4 regions of the Vibrio iocasae genome follow, and region 1 is predicted to be linked to each of the others. Evidence: predicted binding sites of a transcription regulator. Region 1 holds the regulator's gene; each other region holds the start of a gene.

What was found. The regulator MetJ, encoded in region 1, represses methionine synthesis genes. The targets are predictions, from matches to a motif close to TTAGACNTNTANANGTCTAA.
Region 2: the regulator MetJ is predicted to act here: its motif matches at 1,917-1,936, upstream of metN (methionine ABC transporter ATP-binding protein MetN).
Region 3: the regulator MetJ is predicted to act here: its motif matches at 2,414-2,433, upstream of metA (homoserine O-succinyltransferase).
Region 4: the regulator MetJ is predicted to act here: its motif matches at 2,026-2,045, upstream of metK (methionine adenosyltransferase).

Annotation. Positions count from the first base shown of each region.
Region 1 covers NZ_CP145311.1:206,417-210,827, reverse strand. The annotation lists gene SNR28_RS10475 (bifunctional aspartate kinase/homoserine dehydrogenase II) at 1-550, opposite strand, end outside; gene SNR28_RS10470 (O-succinylhomoserine (thiol)-lyase) at 551-1,717, opposite strand; gene metJ (met regulon transcriptional regulator MetJ) at 1,990-2,310, shown strand; gene SNR28_RS10460 (TetR/AcrR family transcriptional regulator) at 2,391-3,026, opposite strand; gene SNR28_RS10455 (MBL fold metallo-hydrolase) at 3,114-4,411, opposite strand, start outside.
Region 2 covers NZ_CP145311.1:825,939-830,349, reverse strand. The annotation lists gene treR (trehalose operon repressor TreR) at 248-1,195, opposite strand; gene gmhB (D-glycero-beta-D-manno-heptose 1,7-bisphosphate 7-phosphatase) at 1,220-1,777, opposite strand; gene metN (methionine ABC transporter ATP-binding protein MetN) at 2,056-3,090, shown strand; gene SNR28_RS13430 (methionine ABC transporter permease) at 3,080-3,757, shown strand; gene metQ (methionine ABC transporter substrate-binding lipoprotein MetQ) at 3,832-4,411, shown strand, end outside.
Region 3 covers NZ_CP145311.1:3,246,144-3,250,554, reverse strand. The annotation lists one part of gene SNR28_RS24615 (IS630 family transposase) at 238-808, opposite strand; one part of gene SNR28_RS24615 (IS630 family transposase) at 807-1,261, opposite strand; partial or broken gene SNR28_RS24610 (IS630 family transposase) at 1,312-2,236, opposite strand; gene metA (homoserine O-succinyltransferase) at 2,446-3,387, shown strand; gene metH (methionine synthase) at 3,503-4,411, shown strand, end outside.
Region 4 covers NZ_CP145311.1:431,349-435,759, forward strand. The annotation lists gene SNR28_RS11575 (SprT family zinc-dependent metalloprotease) at 1-169, opposite strand, end outside; gene mog (molybdopterin adenylyltransferase) at 177-710, opposite strand; gene metK (methionine adenosyltransferase) at 788-1,939, opposite strand; gene tkt (transketolase) at 2,303-4,297, shown strand.

The DNA of each region.
Region 1 (4,411 bases):
TAAATCCTGTGATAACTAGGCGATGGTGAGAGTGCTGTGCAAGAACTTCCTTAACCAAAGGCCATGAACGAGCACTGTCTACCTCTGGTTGAGTCGCTCTCTCTGCTCTTAAAAAATCTCTCGAATCAATAGCAATTGCCGGTAGTTCTTGTTGAGTAAGTAGAGCCGCTAACAATCTTGAAGACCATACTTCACCATGCCCCTGAACACTTGCTTTCTGAGCTTCAGATAAAGGAGCTTCTAACTCACCAAGCGCTGAAATTTCAGTGTGTAAAGCATCTAACAAAGTACCGCTGTCTTCCAGCAGTTCTTCAATCAGTTGGCTTTGAAAATCTCGTAAGGACATCAATGATTCATGTGCGATCCGGCCATCTTTCTCAAGCGCTTCGATCCACTCAATCAGGCGATTCGTTGTATCACCTGCAGCTGACACAACAATTAAGTCTTCCGACTCTGAGTATTCTTTAAGAATATTAGCGACTCGTTTGTAGCAATCCGGGTTTGCTAAGCTACTACCACCAAACTTATGTAACTGACGAGAAACGGTCATTTAAGCTTCCTCCACAACCGTATTAAATGCATTTTCCAAATCGTTGATTAAATCTACACTATCTTCGAGGCCAACAGAAAGCCTCAGTAAGCTCTGAGATACTCCCGCCTCTTCCAAAGCTTTTTCTCCCATCGCACGATGTGTCATTGAAGCTGGATGACAAATTAAACTTTCAACACCACCAAGAGATTCCGCCAGGGAAAACAACTGGAGCTCTCCCACAAACTGTTTTAACTGTTTAAATGAACCAGCAAACTCAAAACTCAACATAGAACCAAAGCCAGTTTGCTGTTTTTTAGCTATCTCATGGCCTGGGTGATCTTTAAGGCTTGGGTGATAAATACTGCCTACGAGAGGCTGTTTCTTCAAAAACTCTAAAACAGCTAGAGAACTCTCTTCATGAGCTTTCATTCTTGCACCAAGTGTACGAAGACCACGCAAGGTCATGTAGCTATCAAAAGGCGTTCCAGTGGCACCAATACAGTTCCCCCACCAGCCCAACTCTTCTGCATGCTCTTCAGATTTAGTAATAATAACACCGCCAATGACATCTGAATGACCGTTCAGGTACTTGGTCATTGAGTGGATTACTAAATCTGCACCAAGTTCAATTGGCTTTTGGTAGATAGGAGTCAAAAAAGTGTTGTCCACTGCGACGAGTGCACCAACAGCCTTCGCTTTTTCACAGGCTTTGGCAATATCAACGACGCGTACCAATGGATTAGAAGGGGTCTCTAGAAGGATAAGCTTAGGTTTGAGAGCTATGGCAGCATCAAAAGCTTCATCGTCGGTCTGATCAATAAACTGAACTTTAAAATCACCTTTCTGAGCGCGCGTATTAAATAATCGGTAAGTGCCTCCGTAACAATCGTTCGGAGCAAGGATTAAATCATCAGGACCAAGGAAAGCAGAAACCATCAGGTTTAGAGCCGATGTGCCGCAATTGGTCACTACCGCACCTTTACCAGATTCAAGCTCGTACAGTGCCTGCTCTAGCAACCCGCGATTAGGATTTCCTGAGCGGGTGTAGTCGTATTTAGGCACATCACCAAATTCCGGAAAACTGTAGTTGGTAGAAAGGTAAATAGGTGGGACTACCGCATTATATTGTGTGTCCGACTCGATACCTGTACGAACAGCAATAGTTGAAGGTTTCCTTTGAGACATGTAGTGATTTTCCTTTTTAATACGACTTACATTCTGTTTAGAAGTTATTTTATAAACTAACTCTTAATAATAGGAGATTTATACAACCTGAGTTATCTTAAACCTTTCCTTCTTCCGAGTTACTCATATCAGAGAATACTTGTTACTTTACCCCTCACAATTTCAGCCGTCAATACTTCTAGACGTCCAAATGTCTTTGCTTATGGCGGTAAATCCCGCTAAAATTCAGCTTTAGACTTTTTATCAAATTATAAAATTAGTAAAGGTGTGCAATGGCTGACTGGAATGGCGAATACATAAGCCCTTATGCAGAGCATGGAAAGAAGAGCGAGCAAGTTAAAAAGATCACTGTTTCGATCCCACTTAAGGTTCTTAAAGTTCTAACCGACGAGCGTACCCGTAGGCAGGTAAATAACTTGCGTCATGCGACAAACAGTGAACTTCTATGCGAAGCATTTCTACATGCATACACTGGTCAGCCCTTACCAACAGATGAAGATCTGCGCAAAGATCGCCCTGATGATATTCCTGCAGAAGTGAAGAGGCTGATGACCGAAATGGGCATCGAGTTCGAAGCTTTTGATGAAGAGTAAATTGCGAGCTTAAAGAATGCCCTTGTATATTTACCAATATGTACAAGGGCATTTTTGTTTACTACAAGCAAAATGAATAATTAAGCATGCATTGCTTTTATGCCATCTTCTATTAAATGAACCTGTTCCAACCCCGAAGCCGTAGTATGTGGTTTCACAATAGATAGTAACTGCAACACACCTTGATGAATAATCTGCTCGGTAATTTTTGCACCCTGAGACATAGCCGCCTGATAACTCAACCAGCTGGTCGCCACCAGATGCAATGATGTCACCAATGTTCTTGCATCGGCATCATCTACACTCAACAGTTCTCTTTGCTTAAACATCTCAAAAATAGAGGCTATGTTTGCCTGCATTTTTTCCTGAACAGCAAGATATTTTTGATGCAGAATAGTATCTCTCTGAAGGATTTCCGGAAGATTGGCATAGAAGAAACGATACTTCCACATCAAAGCGAATATGGAATCCATATATCTCTTTAAAAGCACTAAGCTTTCTTCTTGAGTGCCTACAGGAGTGAACCTTTCCAAAAGCTCTTCTGAATAGCTTTCAAAAATCTCTCTTACAATTTCCTGCTTATTGCGGAAATGGTAGTACAAGTTCCCCGGGCTAATATCTATATGAGCAGCGATATGGTTTGTAGTGATATTTCTTTCACCATGCTCATTAAATAACTCAAGCGCGGCAAGTACAATCTTCTCACGCGTCTTCATAATATCCCTTACTTCAGTGTGTTAAGTTAAGTATATGAACAAAATCATAGAACTAAAAGAATATATTACGAATACTGAATATTTACTTTAAATGAAGATACTCCCTTGAGTATAGCCCTCTCTAACAAGAGTCTGAAGTAACGCATTTTTCGACACATAATCACCATGTATAAGATGTATTTCTTTTGGCGGATATTTAATCTCCTTAACAAAAGCTAGCAGATCATCCTTATCCGCGTGGGCAGAATAACCAGACATTGTGTGTATCTGAGCATTCACATGGGTTTCTTTATTGTCTATTACAACCGTCTTAGCTCCAGATTGAATTTCCCTTCCAAGAGTACCTTCAGCTTGATACCCAGAGAAAATAATATCTGTTCTTGTATCAGGTAACAGAGCCTTGAGATACTCCATTACACGGCCCCCTTCGCACATACCTGATGCTGCAACCACTATCGCAGCTTCCCCTGTGGATGCTAGTCGGTTTACTACAGATAGGTGCTGTTTGTAGTCATGGATAACTGTGCACTGTTCGAAAGCTAATGGATGACGTCGCTTTGCTAACTTTTGTTTCGCTTCTTTCCCCCAAAGTTTCCTAAACCTTCGATAGGACTTAGTAACCTTTGCGGCCATTGGTGAGTCGAGAATAATCGGAATGTCATTACTAATCCCTGAAGAATGGAATAGGGATTCAATATCAAACAATAACTCCTGAGTACGACCAATGCTAAAAGCAGGAATAATGATTGCGCCACCATCTGACAAAGAGCGATTAACTATCTCTTTAAGTCGTCCTGCACGCTGAGCAACGCTTTCATGGTTCCTATTTCCATACGTCGATTCCAGAACAAGATAGTCAGCTCGTTTCGGAGAGATAGGATCTGGCAACAGTGGAGTGCTAGACGGCCCTAGATCACCAGAGAATACTACTATCTCATTATTGGGCAGTTTTACTTCGACATACGCGGAACCAAGAATGTGGCCTGCTGGCTGAAAGCGACAATAGAGACTCTGATCATTACTTTGCTGACCTAGGTGACAACCCTTTATACGGTGCCACTTGTTGTACTCTATTGGAAACATTCTCGACTTAACTAAGCTAAGAACGTTCTCTCTATTTACCTTTTTCATACCCAGGTTGAGCTTCAAACCATCATCAAGCATTAAGGGGATAAGTTCCGCTGTCGCATGAGTACAGATGATTGGGCCTTTAAATCCAGCAGCCAAAAGCCAAGGAATCCGGCCTATATGATCGATATGAGCGTGAGTAACAACCAAAGCCTGAATATGCTTTACCGGAAAATCAATATCTAACGGCTTTGAGTCCTTTCCCTGAAACTGGCCACAATCTACAAGAATACTTTGCTTGTTATATCGAAGTTCAT
Region 2 (4,411 bases), 620 kb from region 1:
TTTGCATGTTAGTTCCACCAGGCACACGCCATAAAAACTGACCTGATGGCATAACAATAGATTAGATTAAGCGTATGAGTGGTTTATAGAATGCATGGTTTGCAGCATTTATGAGGAATACCCTTTTCCGCTAACCGCATAGAAATTTATTCAACTATAAAGAGTTCTGCTCTTTGCATGTTTGCTACAAAGGGCACACCTCATAAATTCCAACATTTCAAGAGCCGTAGATTTAGACGTTTTCTATCTATTTAGTCACTGGAGATTGTGTAAGGTGAACCATAGCTTGATCGCCAGCAAGCTGCTTCATTAGCTGAACCGCTGCTTTTTTGCCAGCAGCTTCATAGCCGGGATCGACACTAAAGGTATTTGGGAACAGGAAGGACAATAGATCGTTGCCACCTACACCTGTGACCAGTACATCTTCACGGCTGAGTTCCTGAAGCCTTTTGATCACTCCAAGAGCAATGGTGTCACTGGCGCAGACAATTGCCTGAGTGGAAGGTTTAAGAATCTTATCCACCAGCTGATAAGCACTTTCATGGTGTAGCTGGCCTGTCGCATACTCTGGTTCGCGGCCTTTCGACTCACACCAGTCTAGATAAGCTTGCAGACGCATAGCACCGGTTGTCCGGTCACTCACATCAACACCGATATAGCCGATTTCCGAAACATCATTCTGCTCAAGGTGCTGGATGGCTTTTGTTATCACACCCTGGTTGTCGTAGTTGATAGAAGAGATGTTCTCGACGTCAGTGGCGATGATCACCGCTTTCTCTTTCCACGCTTCTATCTTGCTGATATCACAGTCAGTGAATCCAAAGATGATTACACCATCAACATTGCGCTTCTTCAGGACAGCGAGATGTTCGTTAGTCTTCTTAACGTCAAACTGGCTCTCCATGATGACGACGTCATACCCCGCTTCATATAGAGTGGGAAGAATGCCGCTAACTGCGCGGTTTTCTGATGGAGAATCAAGACGAGAAATAATAACGCCAATGACCTTCTGGCTTCCGCCACGCATAGACTGAGCAGACTTAGAAGGAACGTAACCAGACTCTTCGATCACTTTTTCTACTAAAGCCTTGGTTTCCGGCTTTACTTTAGGATCATTTGTCAGAACTCGGGATACCGTAGACTTGCCGACGCCGGCAAGTGCTGCAATATCGTGAATGGTCAGTTTTTTACTCATAGGAAGAGGTTATCAGGCAAGCTGTTATTTAAGCGAAGAGATGAACTCTGGTACTTCTTTAATGCTATCAAGCACTGCAGTTGCCAAAGCTTCACCTTTTTCGGTAACCGGTTTTCCGGTACGAACCAATATCTTAGTGCCCACACCTGCTGCCTCTGCGGCCATCATATCTTCTGCTTTATCACCAACCATCACAGAGTTAGCCATGTCGATTTTCAGATAGTCACGGGCAGAGTTGAACATACCCGGCTTAGGTTTTCGGCACTCACAGTCCTGAAGGTAGTCACCTTTACCATTTTCCGGGTGATGAGGACAATAGTAGAAGCCGTCGAACTCGACGCCATGATCTACAAAATTCCAATCCATCCACTGGGTCAGTGAAAGGAATCGATCTTCATCGTAATAACCACGTGCGATACCTGCCTGATTGGTAACCATGACCAGAAGGTAGCCCATATCCTGAAACTTTTTCGCAGCTTCAAAGACACCATCAATAAACTCAAAGTCATGTTCGTCGTGCACATAACCGTGATCTACGTTAATCACACCATCACGATCTAAAAAAACGGCAGGTTTAGCCAAAGTTCTATCCTCTCTATGGTTTATCCCCGAAATTATTGCACTCTTTTAGCTGGTTAGCACTAATTAAATGACCTTCTCAACGCTCTGTTATAACTCTCAGTCATAGTAAATTACAAAATCGAAGCACCCAAACGGATATTTAGACGTCTAGACGTAAAAATATCTATTGACTTAAAATCGTATTGCCAATAGCATCTTCTACCAATGACGACAGAGAACAAAATTTTATGCTGTCGGGAATATAAGTCTACAGACCCAACTTCCATGCGAGTTTTTAAATGATTGAAATTTCTCAGGTAAACAAGGTTTTCTATCAAGGCACAAAGGAAATTAATGCCCTGAAAGACATTAACCTGAACATTGCTCAAGGCACTATCTTTGGTGTAATAGGATCTTCAGGCGCAGGGAAGAGTACGCTAATACGTTGTGTGAACATGTTAGAAGCACCAACGTCAGGTGCGGTTGTCGTGGACGGTGTGGACCTAACTACTCTGTCGAAATCTGAGCTAAGTAAAGCTCGCCAGAATATTGGGATGATTTTCCAGCACTTTAACCTGCTGTCTTCTCGTACAGTATTCGAAAATGTGGCACTGCCTCTTGAACTGGCAGGAGCGGAAAAGGCTCAGATTGAGTCAAAAGTGACAGAGTTGCTTTCTCTGGTAGGTCTGGCTGATAAGCGTGACACCTACCCTTCCAACCTTAGCGGTGGACAAAAACAGCGTGTTGCTATCGCTCGCGCACTCGCATCAGACCCTAAGGTTTTGCTTTGTGATGAAGCCACCAGCGCGTTGGATCCGGCAACTACTCAATCGATTCTAGAGCTGCTAAAAGAGATTAACCGTAAGCTGAACATCACCATGCTTCTTATTACCCACGAAATGGATGTGGTTAAGAGCATCTGTCATGAAGTGGCAATTATTGGCGACGGTGAACTGGTTGAGAAAGGCTCAGTGGGCGAGATTTTCGCTCACCCTAAAACTGAACTGGCTCACGAGTTTATCCGTTCAACTCTGGATCTCTCCATTCCGGATGACTATCAGGCTCGTTTGCAAGATAAACGAGTTGAAGGTAGCTACCCGCTAGTGCGTCTGGAATTCACAGGTGCAACAGTCGATGCTCCACTGGTTAGTCAAATCAGCCGTAAGTTTAATATTGATATCAGCATTTTAAGTTCAGATCTGGATTACGCAGGTGGTGTAAAGTTCGGCATGATGGTCGCAGAGATGTTTGGTAACGAAAAAGATGATACTGCTGCAATAGCTTATCTTCGCGATCACAATGTAAAAGTGGAGGTTCTTGGTTATGTCCTTTAATGATATTGGTAACTGGCTAAGCCTTAACGGTGATCTGCTTCTAGGAGCAACATGGGAAACGCTATATATGGTTGCGGTTTCCGGCATTGTAGGATTTGCTGTTGGTATCCCACTGGGGGTGATTCTTCATATCAGTAAAAAAGGTGGATTGGCAGAAAACCCTAAACTGAACTCTATTTTAGGAGCAGTTGTAAACGTTGGCCGTTCTGTACCATTCCTGGTTCTGATGGTCGCGATTATTCCGGTAACTAAACTGCTGGTAGGCACTTTTATCGGCACAACTGCGGCAATTGTTCCTCTGACTATCGGAGCAATTCCATTTGTTGCCCGACTTATTGAAGGGGCATTACTAGAAGTTCCATCTGGTCTTGTTGAAGCAGCACAGTCAATGGGTGCCAGCACTCAACAGATTATTACTAAGGTACTGCTACCTGAAGCACTACCTACTATTGTGAACTCAGTGACTATTACGCTGGTAACACTAGTAAGTTATTCGGCAATGGCGGGAACCGTTGGTGGCGGCGGTCTAGGTGACGTTGCTATCCGCTACGGCTTCCACCGATACGATGTGGTTATCATGGCAGTCACTGTGGTGATGCTAATCGTATTAGTACAAATTATTCAGTCAATCGGTGATGCCGTTGTTCGCCGCGTTGACCACAGATAAACGAAAAACAAATAAATCAGCAATCGCTATTTAATAAAAGCAAAAAGCTTAACGAATTTAGACAGGAGATAATCATGAAATTTAGCCTTAAGAATGTTCTAGCCATCGCAGCAGCAGCTTCTGCCCTAGTCCTTTCAGGTTGTGGTGAGAAAGAAGCAGACACAAGCAAAGTAAAAGTTGGTGTAATGGCAGGTGCCGAAGCACAGGTTGCAGAAGTAGCAGCTAAAATTGCGAAAGAAAAATACGGCCTGGATGTAGAGCTGGTTACTTTCACTGATTACGTAACGCCAAACGCAGCAACTGACGATGGTTCTGTTGATATCAACGCATTCCAGCACAAGCCATACCTTGATCAACAAGTTGCTGACCGTGGCTACAAGCTAACTATCGCTGGTAACACGTTTGTATACCCAATTGCAGGTTACTCAAAGCAGGTTAAATCTGTAGACGAAATTGCTGAAGGTTCTCGTATCGCAGTACCAAACGATCCAACAAACCTTGGTCGTTCACTGCTTCTTCTTGAGCAGCAAGGCCTGCTAACTCTTCGTGAAGGTGTTGGTCTGCAAGGCACTGTCCGTGATATCACTGCAAACCCGAAAAACATCACTATCGTAGAGCTAGACGCAGCACAGCTTCCTCGTTCTCTTGATGATG
Region 3 (4,411 bases), 650 kb from region 1:
TTTTTAATGCCCGAAATTTACGCCCTTCGGTCGTACGAGTCCCGGTTGCCCGCAACCCCGAACTGGGCGTTCCCGCCATTCCGCCACTTCTTCTGAAGCCTTAATACCAATTCCATTAATTAAGTTATCAGGTTAATCCAATCTCTAAAGCAGAGTGAGATAACTCTGCTTTTCTCTGAACAGAACTTATTCCAGGCACGACAAAGCTTGTCGACAATATCATACCAATTCCATTAATTAAGTTATCAGGTTAACCCAATCTCTAAAGCAGAGTGAGATAACTCTGCTTTTCTCTGAACAGAACTTATTCCAGGCACGACAAAGCTTGTCGACAATATCGCCATAGTTTTCAAAACATCGATTTGCGAGTTCGTTTTGACGAAGCCAACTCCACACCTGCTCTATTGGGTTCAGTTCCGGGGAATATGGCGGTATATGAATGATACTGAGGTTGTCAAAATCATCTGCAAGATAGCTTTGGTGCCAACTCGCTTGATCCATAATGACAACAGAGTGCTTACCTGTTGGTGTGGCATGTGAGATAAGCCGAAGTTGTTCCTTCATTGCCTCCATATTACTAACAGGCACAACAATGGCTTCCGCATCACCAGTGGTAACGCATACGGCTCCAAACAAGTATGCATATTCAAATTGCTGCTGTTGTACCGCCCTCGGACGAGTGCCCTTGGGAGCCCATATTCGGGTTGTCGTGTTGCGCTGACCAAACCTGGCCTCATCCTGGAACCATATCTGAACATCTTTTAGTGCGACATGCCCGGGGATCTTAAGGATCGTTTCTATTGGGAATTTTTTTAAAAGTTTCTTGGGCTTCTATTGATTGCTTAGGATGCTTGGAGCGAGTCGTAATCCAACTCAAGCCAATATCGTGTAGCAGGCGATATATCCCTGACTGTTGATAGGTAATACCAAAATTGCTTTCTATAAAGAGGCCGATCTCCCTTGCCTGAAGGCGGCCCCCATCAGCATTAACAGCGTGTTCGGTGACATACTCTTTGAGCTGTTGCCTTTGCTCTTCGGTTAAGCGGTGAGGCCTCCCTGAATGACGCTTTTCTTGCAGTCCTTCAAGGCCGTGATCGAGATAGGCCTTAACCCATTTGTTAACGCTAACTCTGCTGACTTTGAGGAACTGAGCGATCTCTGTACGGCTTTTACCATCAACAAAGTGGGAAACAGCAAGGTAACGTATTCTAAGCCGAGCGTTAGATGTGGAGTTGATAAGGCTGGGGAAATCGTGCTTCATGAGGGCTCCTTTAAGAGCCTTCATTAGATCACAAAATTAATGGAATTGGTATCACCATAGTTTTCAAAACATCGATTTGCGAGTTCGTTTTGACGAAGCCAACTCCACACCTGCTCTATTGGGTTCAGTTCCGGGGAATATGGCGGTATATGAATGATACTGAGGTTGTCAAAATCATCTGCAAGATAGCTTTGGTGCCAACTCGCTTGATCCATAATGACAACAGAGTGCTTACCTGTTGGTGTGGCATGTGAGATAAGCCGAAGTTGTTCCTTCATTGCCTCCATATTACTAACAGGCACAACAATGGCTTCCGCATCACCAGTGGTAACGCATACGGCTCCAAACAAGTATGCATATTCAAATTGCTGCTGTTGTACCGCCCTCGGACGAGTGCCCTTGGGAGCCCATATTCGGGTTGTCGTGTTGCGCTGACCAAACCTGGCCTCATCCTGGAACCATATTTGAACATCTTTTAGTGCGACATGCCCGGGGATCTTAAGGATCGTTTCTATTGGGAATTTTTTTAAAAGCTTCTTGAGCTTCTATTGCTTGCTTAGGGTGCTTGGAGCGAGTCGTAATCCAACTCAAGCCAATATCATGTAGCAGGCGATATATCCCTGACTGTTGATAGGTAATACCAAAATTGCTTTCTATAAAGAGGCCGATATCCCTTGCCTGGAGGCGGCCACCATCAGCATTAACAGCATGTTCGGTGACATACTCTTTGAGTTGTTGCCTTTGCTCTTCGGTTAAGCGGTGAGGCCTCCCTGAATGACGCTTTTCTTGCAGTCCTTCAAGGCCGTGATCGAGATAGGCCTTAACCCATTTATTAACGCTAACTCTGCTGACTTTGAGGAACTTAGCGATCTCTGTACGGCTTTTACCATCAACAAAGTGGGAAACAGCAAGGTAACGTATTCTAAGCCGAGCGTTAGACGTGGAGTTGATAAGGCTGGGGAAATCGTGCTTCATGAGGGCTCCTTTAAGAGCCCTCATTAGATCACAAAATTAATGGAATTGGTATAACTAGGCGTCCCCGACGAAAGACAAGGCTTTTTTGCGTTTGAAGAAAAATCAAATATCTGAGAACAACGCAATATAGATCACATTTTACTCGACATGGTTCAACTCATAAGCTAAATTGGGTGTATAGACGTCTAGATAGCTTATGGAGAAGAGTTGTGCCTATTAAGATTCCCGATCAATTACCTGCATCCGATGTACTGCGTAATGAAAATATATTTGTTATGCCAGAGTCGCGAGCTTCTACTCAGGAAATTCGTCCACTTAAGGTCTTAATTCTCAACTTGATGCCAAAAAAAATTGAGACAGAGACTCAGTTTTTGCGTCTTCTTTCAAATAGTCCACTACAGATCGATGTGGAACTTCTGAGAATAGACAATCGTCCTAGCAAGAATACCCCTACTGAACATTTGGATACCTTCTATCGTCAGTTTGAAATGGTGAAAGAACGTAACTTTGATGGATTGATCATAACCGGAGCACCACTTGGCTTAGTTCAGTTTGAAGATGTGATTTATTGGGAGCATCTTGAAACGATCATGAGTTGGGCGAAAAAGCACGTAACCTCAACACTATTTGTATGTTGGGCTGCTCAGGCTGGCTTGAAACTCCTTTACGACCTGCCTAAAAAAACTAGAAAAGAGAAACTGTCAGGTGTATATCATCATCAGATTCAGCATCAGTTTCATCCAATACTTCGTGGTTTTGATGATACTTTTCTTGCCCCCCACTCACGTTATGCGGACTTCTCTCCAGAGTTTCTAGAAGAGCATACAGATCTGGATATTCTGGCCGTTTCTGATGTCGCCGGGGTTTACCTTGCCGCGACAAAAGATAAAAGGAATGTATTTGTAACAGGTCATCCTGAATACGACTCTCACACTTTACACAACGAGTACGTTCGTGATCTTGGAGAGGGTATGGACCCTGCTATCCCGGTTAACTACTATCCTAACGATAATCCAGATAATAAACCCATCGCGAGCTGGCGTAGTCATGGACACCTTCTGTTTTCTAACTGGTTGAACTACTGCGTTTATCAGCAAACCCCTTACGATCTGGAACACTTCTCTGAAGAAAACTTCACAGTTGATGAGTAATTCGACAATTACTATTAAAATTACTCAACAAGAACATGCAGAATAATCAACATCTGGGTACAGACTCCGTGTGATAGGATGCTCAGATAATAAATATATTTAGGAAGTAGACACTGTGACAGCAAGCAACATCCGAAAAATAATAGAAGAGCAGCTGAAAAAAAGAATCCTGATAATAGATGGTGCTATGGGAACCATGATTCAGGGGTATAAGCTTGAGGAAGAGGATTACCGAGGAGAACGCTTTGCTGACTGGCAGTGTGACCTCAAAGGGAACAATGACCTTCTTTCTTTGACTCAGCCAAAGATCATCGAAGAGATCTATGATGCCTACCTGGAAGCTGGTGCAGATATACTTGAGACCAATACCTTTAATGCTACCACTATCGCGATGGCTGACTATGAGATGGAAAGCCTTAGTGAAGAAATTAACTATGAATCGGCAAAACTGGCAAGACGCATTGCGGACGAGTGGACAGCTAAAACCCCAGAAAAACCTCGTTTTGTTGCCGGTGTCCTTGGTCCAACAAACCGTACCTGTTCAATCTCACCTGACGTAAACGATCCGGGTTATCGAAATATCTCATTCGATCAACTTGTTGAAGCCTACTCTGAATCTACCCGCGCACTGATTAAAGGCGGTTCGGATCTTATCCTTATAGAGACGATCTTCGATACTTTGAATGCTAAAGCTTGTGCATTCGCTGTAGACACTGTTTTCGAAGAGCTTGGTGTAAAGCTGCCTGTAATGATCTCTGGAACCATTACAGATGCATCGGGCCGTACTCTTTCCGGTCAGACGACAGAAGCCTTCTATAACGCACTGCGCCACGTAAATCCTATCTCCTTTGGTCTTAACTGTGCACTGGGACCAGATGAATTGCGTCAATATGTAGAAGAGATGTCTCGTATCTCAGAGAATTACGTTTCTACCCACCCTAATGCGGGTTTACCTAATGCATTTGGTGAGTATGATCTCTCTCCGGAGGATATGGCAGAGCATATTGGTGAGTGGGCTGATAGT
Region 4 (4,411 bases), 220 kb from region 1:
GACGAACTTGGTTTGTTTGCAAATAAGCCTTTCCAGCCGCCTTGCCGCGAAGCTTGAAGCTTATCTCTGGTTGAGAGAAAGCCCGTTGAAAAGCGATTTCAGCCCGGTGAATGCACCAGGCTGCTTTTTTTTGAATATCTTCTTCAAAAGCTGAAGGAAATTCAGTCATGTTCCGTTTACTTTTTCTTAGGACGGAAAGGCTTGATCACTTCTTCATTGCACTCAAGGTATGGGCCTTCCATAAGGTCTATGCAGTATGGGATCGCAGGGAATACTGCATCCAAACATTCGCGGATAGACTTTGGTTTACCTGGAAGGTTTACAATTAAGCTATCTTCTCGCAACCCAGCGGTTTGACGAGAAAGAATGGCTGTTGGAACAAATTTCAAGGACTCTGCACGCATCAGTTCACCAAACCCTGGCATCATGCGATCACATACCGCTTCAGTGGCTTCCGGAGTTACATCGCGTTTCGCTGGACCAGTACCACCAGTCGTTACGATCAGGCTGCAGTTTTCCTCGTCAGCCATCTTAATTAGAGTTGCTTCAATAACGTCTTGCTCATCAGGAATAACCTCATATACAGGCTCCCATTCAGATACAAGATAGTCGTTTAGTGTCTCGATAATGGCTTTGCCAGAAATATCTTCGTAAACACCAGCGCTTGCACGGTCGCTAACGGTAACAATACCAATCTTCGCTTTTGTCATTATTATGTTGTCCTATAAAAAACGGGGTGCAGAATGCACCCCGATTATCTGTCTTTAAGCTAAGAAAATCTATTTGCTTATTTTAGACCTGCGAACTCACGAATCAGAGCTGCTTTGTCTGTTGCTTCCCATGGGAACTCTTCACGGCCAAAGTGACCATAAGCAGCTGTCTTCTTGTAGATAGGCTGAAGCAGGTTCAGCATCTCTTGCAGACCGTATGGGCGAAGATCGAAGAACTGACGTACCGCTTCGATGATGATGTCGTGAGATACTTTTTCAGTACCGAAAGTTTCAACCATGATTGAAGTTGGATCAGCAACACCAATCGCGTAAGAAAGCTGAATTTCACAGCGGTCAGCAAGACCAGCAGCTACTACGTTCTTCGCTACATAACGTGCTGCGTATGCTGCAGAGCGGTCAACTTTTGATGGATCTTTACCAGAGAAAGCACCACCACCGTGACGAGCTGCACCACCGTAAGTGTCAACGATGATCTTACGACCAGTCAGACCACAGTCACCCATTGGGCCACCGATTACAAAACGACCGGTTGGGTTGATGAAGTACTTAGTCTCTTTGTTTAGCCACTCAGAAGGAAGAACGGGCTTAATGATCTCTTCCATTACTGCTTCACGCAGGTCTGGAGTAGAGATTGAATCGCAGTGCTGAGTTGAAAGAACAACGGCATCGATACCGACAATCTTACCCTGGTCGTACTGGAAAGTTACCTGAGATTTTGCATCAGGACGTAGCCAGTCAAGACCACCTTTACGTACTTCAGCCTGCTTTTGCACAAGTAGGTGAGAGTATGTAATTGGTGCAGGCATTAGTACGTCAGTTTCGTTTGTTGCGTAACCGAACATGATGCCCTGGTCACCAGCGCCTTGCTCTTTAGGGTCTGCTTTATCAACACCCTGGTTGATGTCAGGAGACTGCTTACCAATGGTGTTCAGTACTGCACAAGAGTCCGCATCGAAACCCATGTCAGAGTGTACATAACCGATTTCACGAACAGTTTCACGAGTGAGTTCTTCGATATCAACCCATGCAGAGGTAGTGACTTCACCACCAACCATAACCATGCCGGTTTTAACGTAAGTTTCACATGCAACACGAGCTTTAGGATCTTGCTCAAGGATTGCATCTAGTACTGCGTCAGAGATCTGATCCGCGATTTTATCCGGATGGCCTTCTGATACAGATTCAGAAGTAAATAGGTGCTTAGCCATGATAGTCAGCTCCAATTAAGAGTGAAAAAGGATGCAACTAGCACCCTCTAAATAATAGTTTATGGAAACACCATACGTTTGGGTGTTTCGACATCTGGACGTCTATTTTAGTTTCAGATTACATAATTACAAGAAAAATTTGTGTATTGGGGCCACATTTATGTGTTGAAAATCCATATGAAAAATAGGGTTTCAGCTCGAAAGTAACGTATTTTCTATGGGGAAAACGATTGCAGTCAAAAGGGGGCTTTGAGAGAATAGGCGCGCTAAATTACCGGATAAAATTTAGTAATTACGAATAACACGAATTTTATCGTTATTTATACCCTTTATACGAATTCGCTTATCTATTCAGGAGCAGACATGCCGTCTCAAAAAGAACTAGCCAATGCAATCCGTGCACTAAGCATGGATGGTGTTCAACAAGCTAACTCAGGTCACCCAGGTGCACCTATGGGTATGGCTGATATCGCCGAAGTACTTTGGCGTGGCCACATGAACCATAACCCACAAAACCCAGAGTGGGCTGACCGCGACCGCTTTATCCTTTCAAACGGCCACGGCTCAATGCTGATATACTCTCTGCTTCACCTGACTGGTTACGAGCTGTCTATCGATGACCTGAAGAACTTCCGTCAACTTCACTCGAAAACTCCGGGCCACCCAGAGTACGGCTATGCACCAGGTATCGAAACAACAACCGGTCCGCTGGGTCAGGGTATTACTAACGCAGTCGGTATGGCGATGGCAGAGCGTGCTCTTGCAGAGCAGTTCAACAAAGAAGGTCACGACATCGTTGACCACTACACCTATGCATTTATGGGTGACGGCTGTCTGATGGAAGGTGTTTCTCACGAAGCATGTTCTCTGGCGGGTACACTGGGTCTTGGCAAGCTAATCGCATTTTGGGATGACAACGGCATCTCTATCGATGGTCACGTTGAAGGCTGGTTTGCAGACGACACGCCTAAGCGTTTCGAAGCTTACGGCTGGCATGTTATCGCTGACGTTGATGGTCACGATGCAGCAGCAATCGACGCGGCAATCATCAGAGCGAAAGCAGACCCTCGTCCAACACTTATCTGTACTAAAACTATCATCGGTTTTGGTTCTCCTAACAAGTCTGGCTCTCACGACTGTCACGGTGCACCACTGGGTCACGAAGAAATCGCAGCTGCTCGTGAATTCCTGGGTTGGGAACATGGTCCATTTGAAATCCCTGCTGATATTGCAGCGCAGTGGGATGCAAAAGAAGCAGGCGCAGCGAAAGAAGCAGACTGGAATGCGAAGTTTGAAGCATACGCAGCCGCTTACCCTGAGCTGGCAGCTGAATTCAAGCGTCGTGTAAACGGTGAACTACCTGCTGAGTGGGAAGAGAAGACATCAGCCATCATCGCTGACCTTCAGGCAAACCCTGCAAACATCGCATCACGTAAAGCCTCTCAGAACGCTCTAGAAGCGTTCGGTGCTATGCTACCAGAGTTCATGGGTGGTTCTGCTGACCTTGCACCTTCTAACCTGACTATGTGGTCTGGTTCTAAGTCGCTGACTCGTGAAGACTTCTCTGGTAACTACATCCACTACGGTGTACGTGAGTTCGGTATGACGGCTATCATGAACGGTATCGCGCTTCACGGTGGCTTTGTTCCTTACGGTGCAACCTTCCTAATGTTTATGGAATACGCTCGTAACGCAATGCGTATGGCTGCGCTAATGAAAGTTCAGAACATTCAGGTTTACACGCACGACTCTATCGGTCTGGGTGAAGATGGTCCTACGCACCAGCCTGTTGAGCAAATGGCTTCTCTACGTGTGACGCCAAATATGAGTACATGGCGTCCATGTGACCAGGTTGAATCAGCAGTTGCCTGGAAATACGCTATCGAGCGTAAAGATGGCCCGACTTCTCTTATTTTCTCTCGTCAGAACCTTGCACAGCAAGAGCGTGATGCAGAGCAGGTAGCGAACATTGCGAAAGGTGCTTACATCCTGAAAGATTGTGATGGCAAGCCAGAGCTTATCTTCATCGCAACAGGTTCAGAAGTTGAGCTAGCAGTAGAGGCAGCAGCAGTACTAACGGCTGAAGGTAAGAAGGTACGCGTCGTATCTATGCCTGCAACGGACGTATTTGATGCGCAAGACGCTGAGTACCGTGAATCTGTACTGCCTTCTGATGTGACAGCTCGTGTTGCTATCGAAGCAGGTATTGCTGATTACTGGTACAAGTACGTAGGTTTCGACGGTCGCATTATCGGTATGACAACCTTCGGTGAATCTGCACCAGCAGGTGAGCTATTCAAGATGTTTGGCTTCACTGTTGAAAATGCAATTGAGACAGCGAAAGAGCTACTTGCTTAATTGAACTAAGCAATCACTACTATCAGAGCCGGGCTATAAATGCCCGGCTTTTTCTTATGCATCGTAAAGATATAGGTGGAAATGATTCCACAAACCGCTGCAAGTCATCCCTGA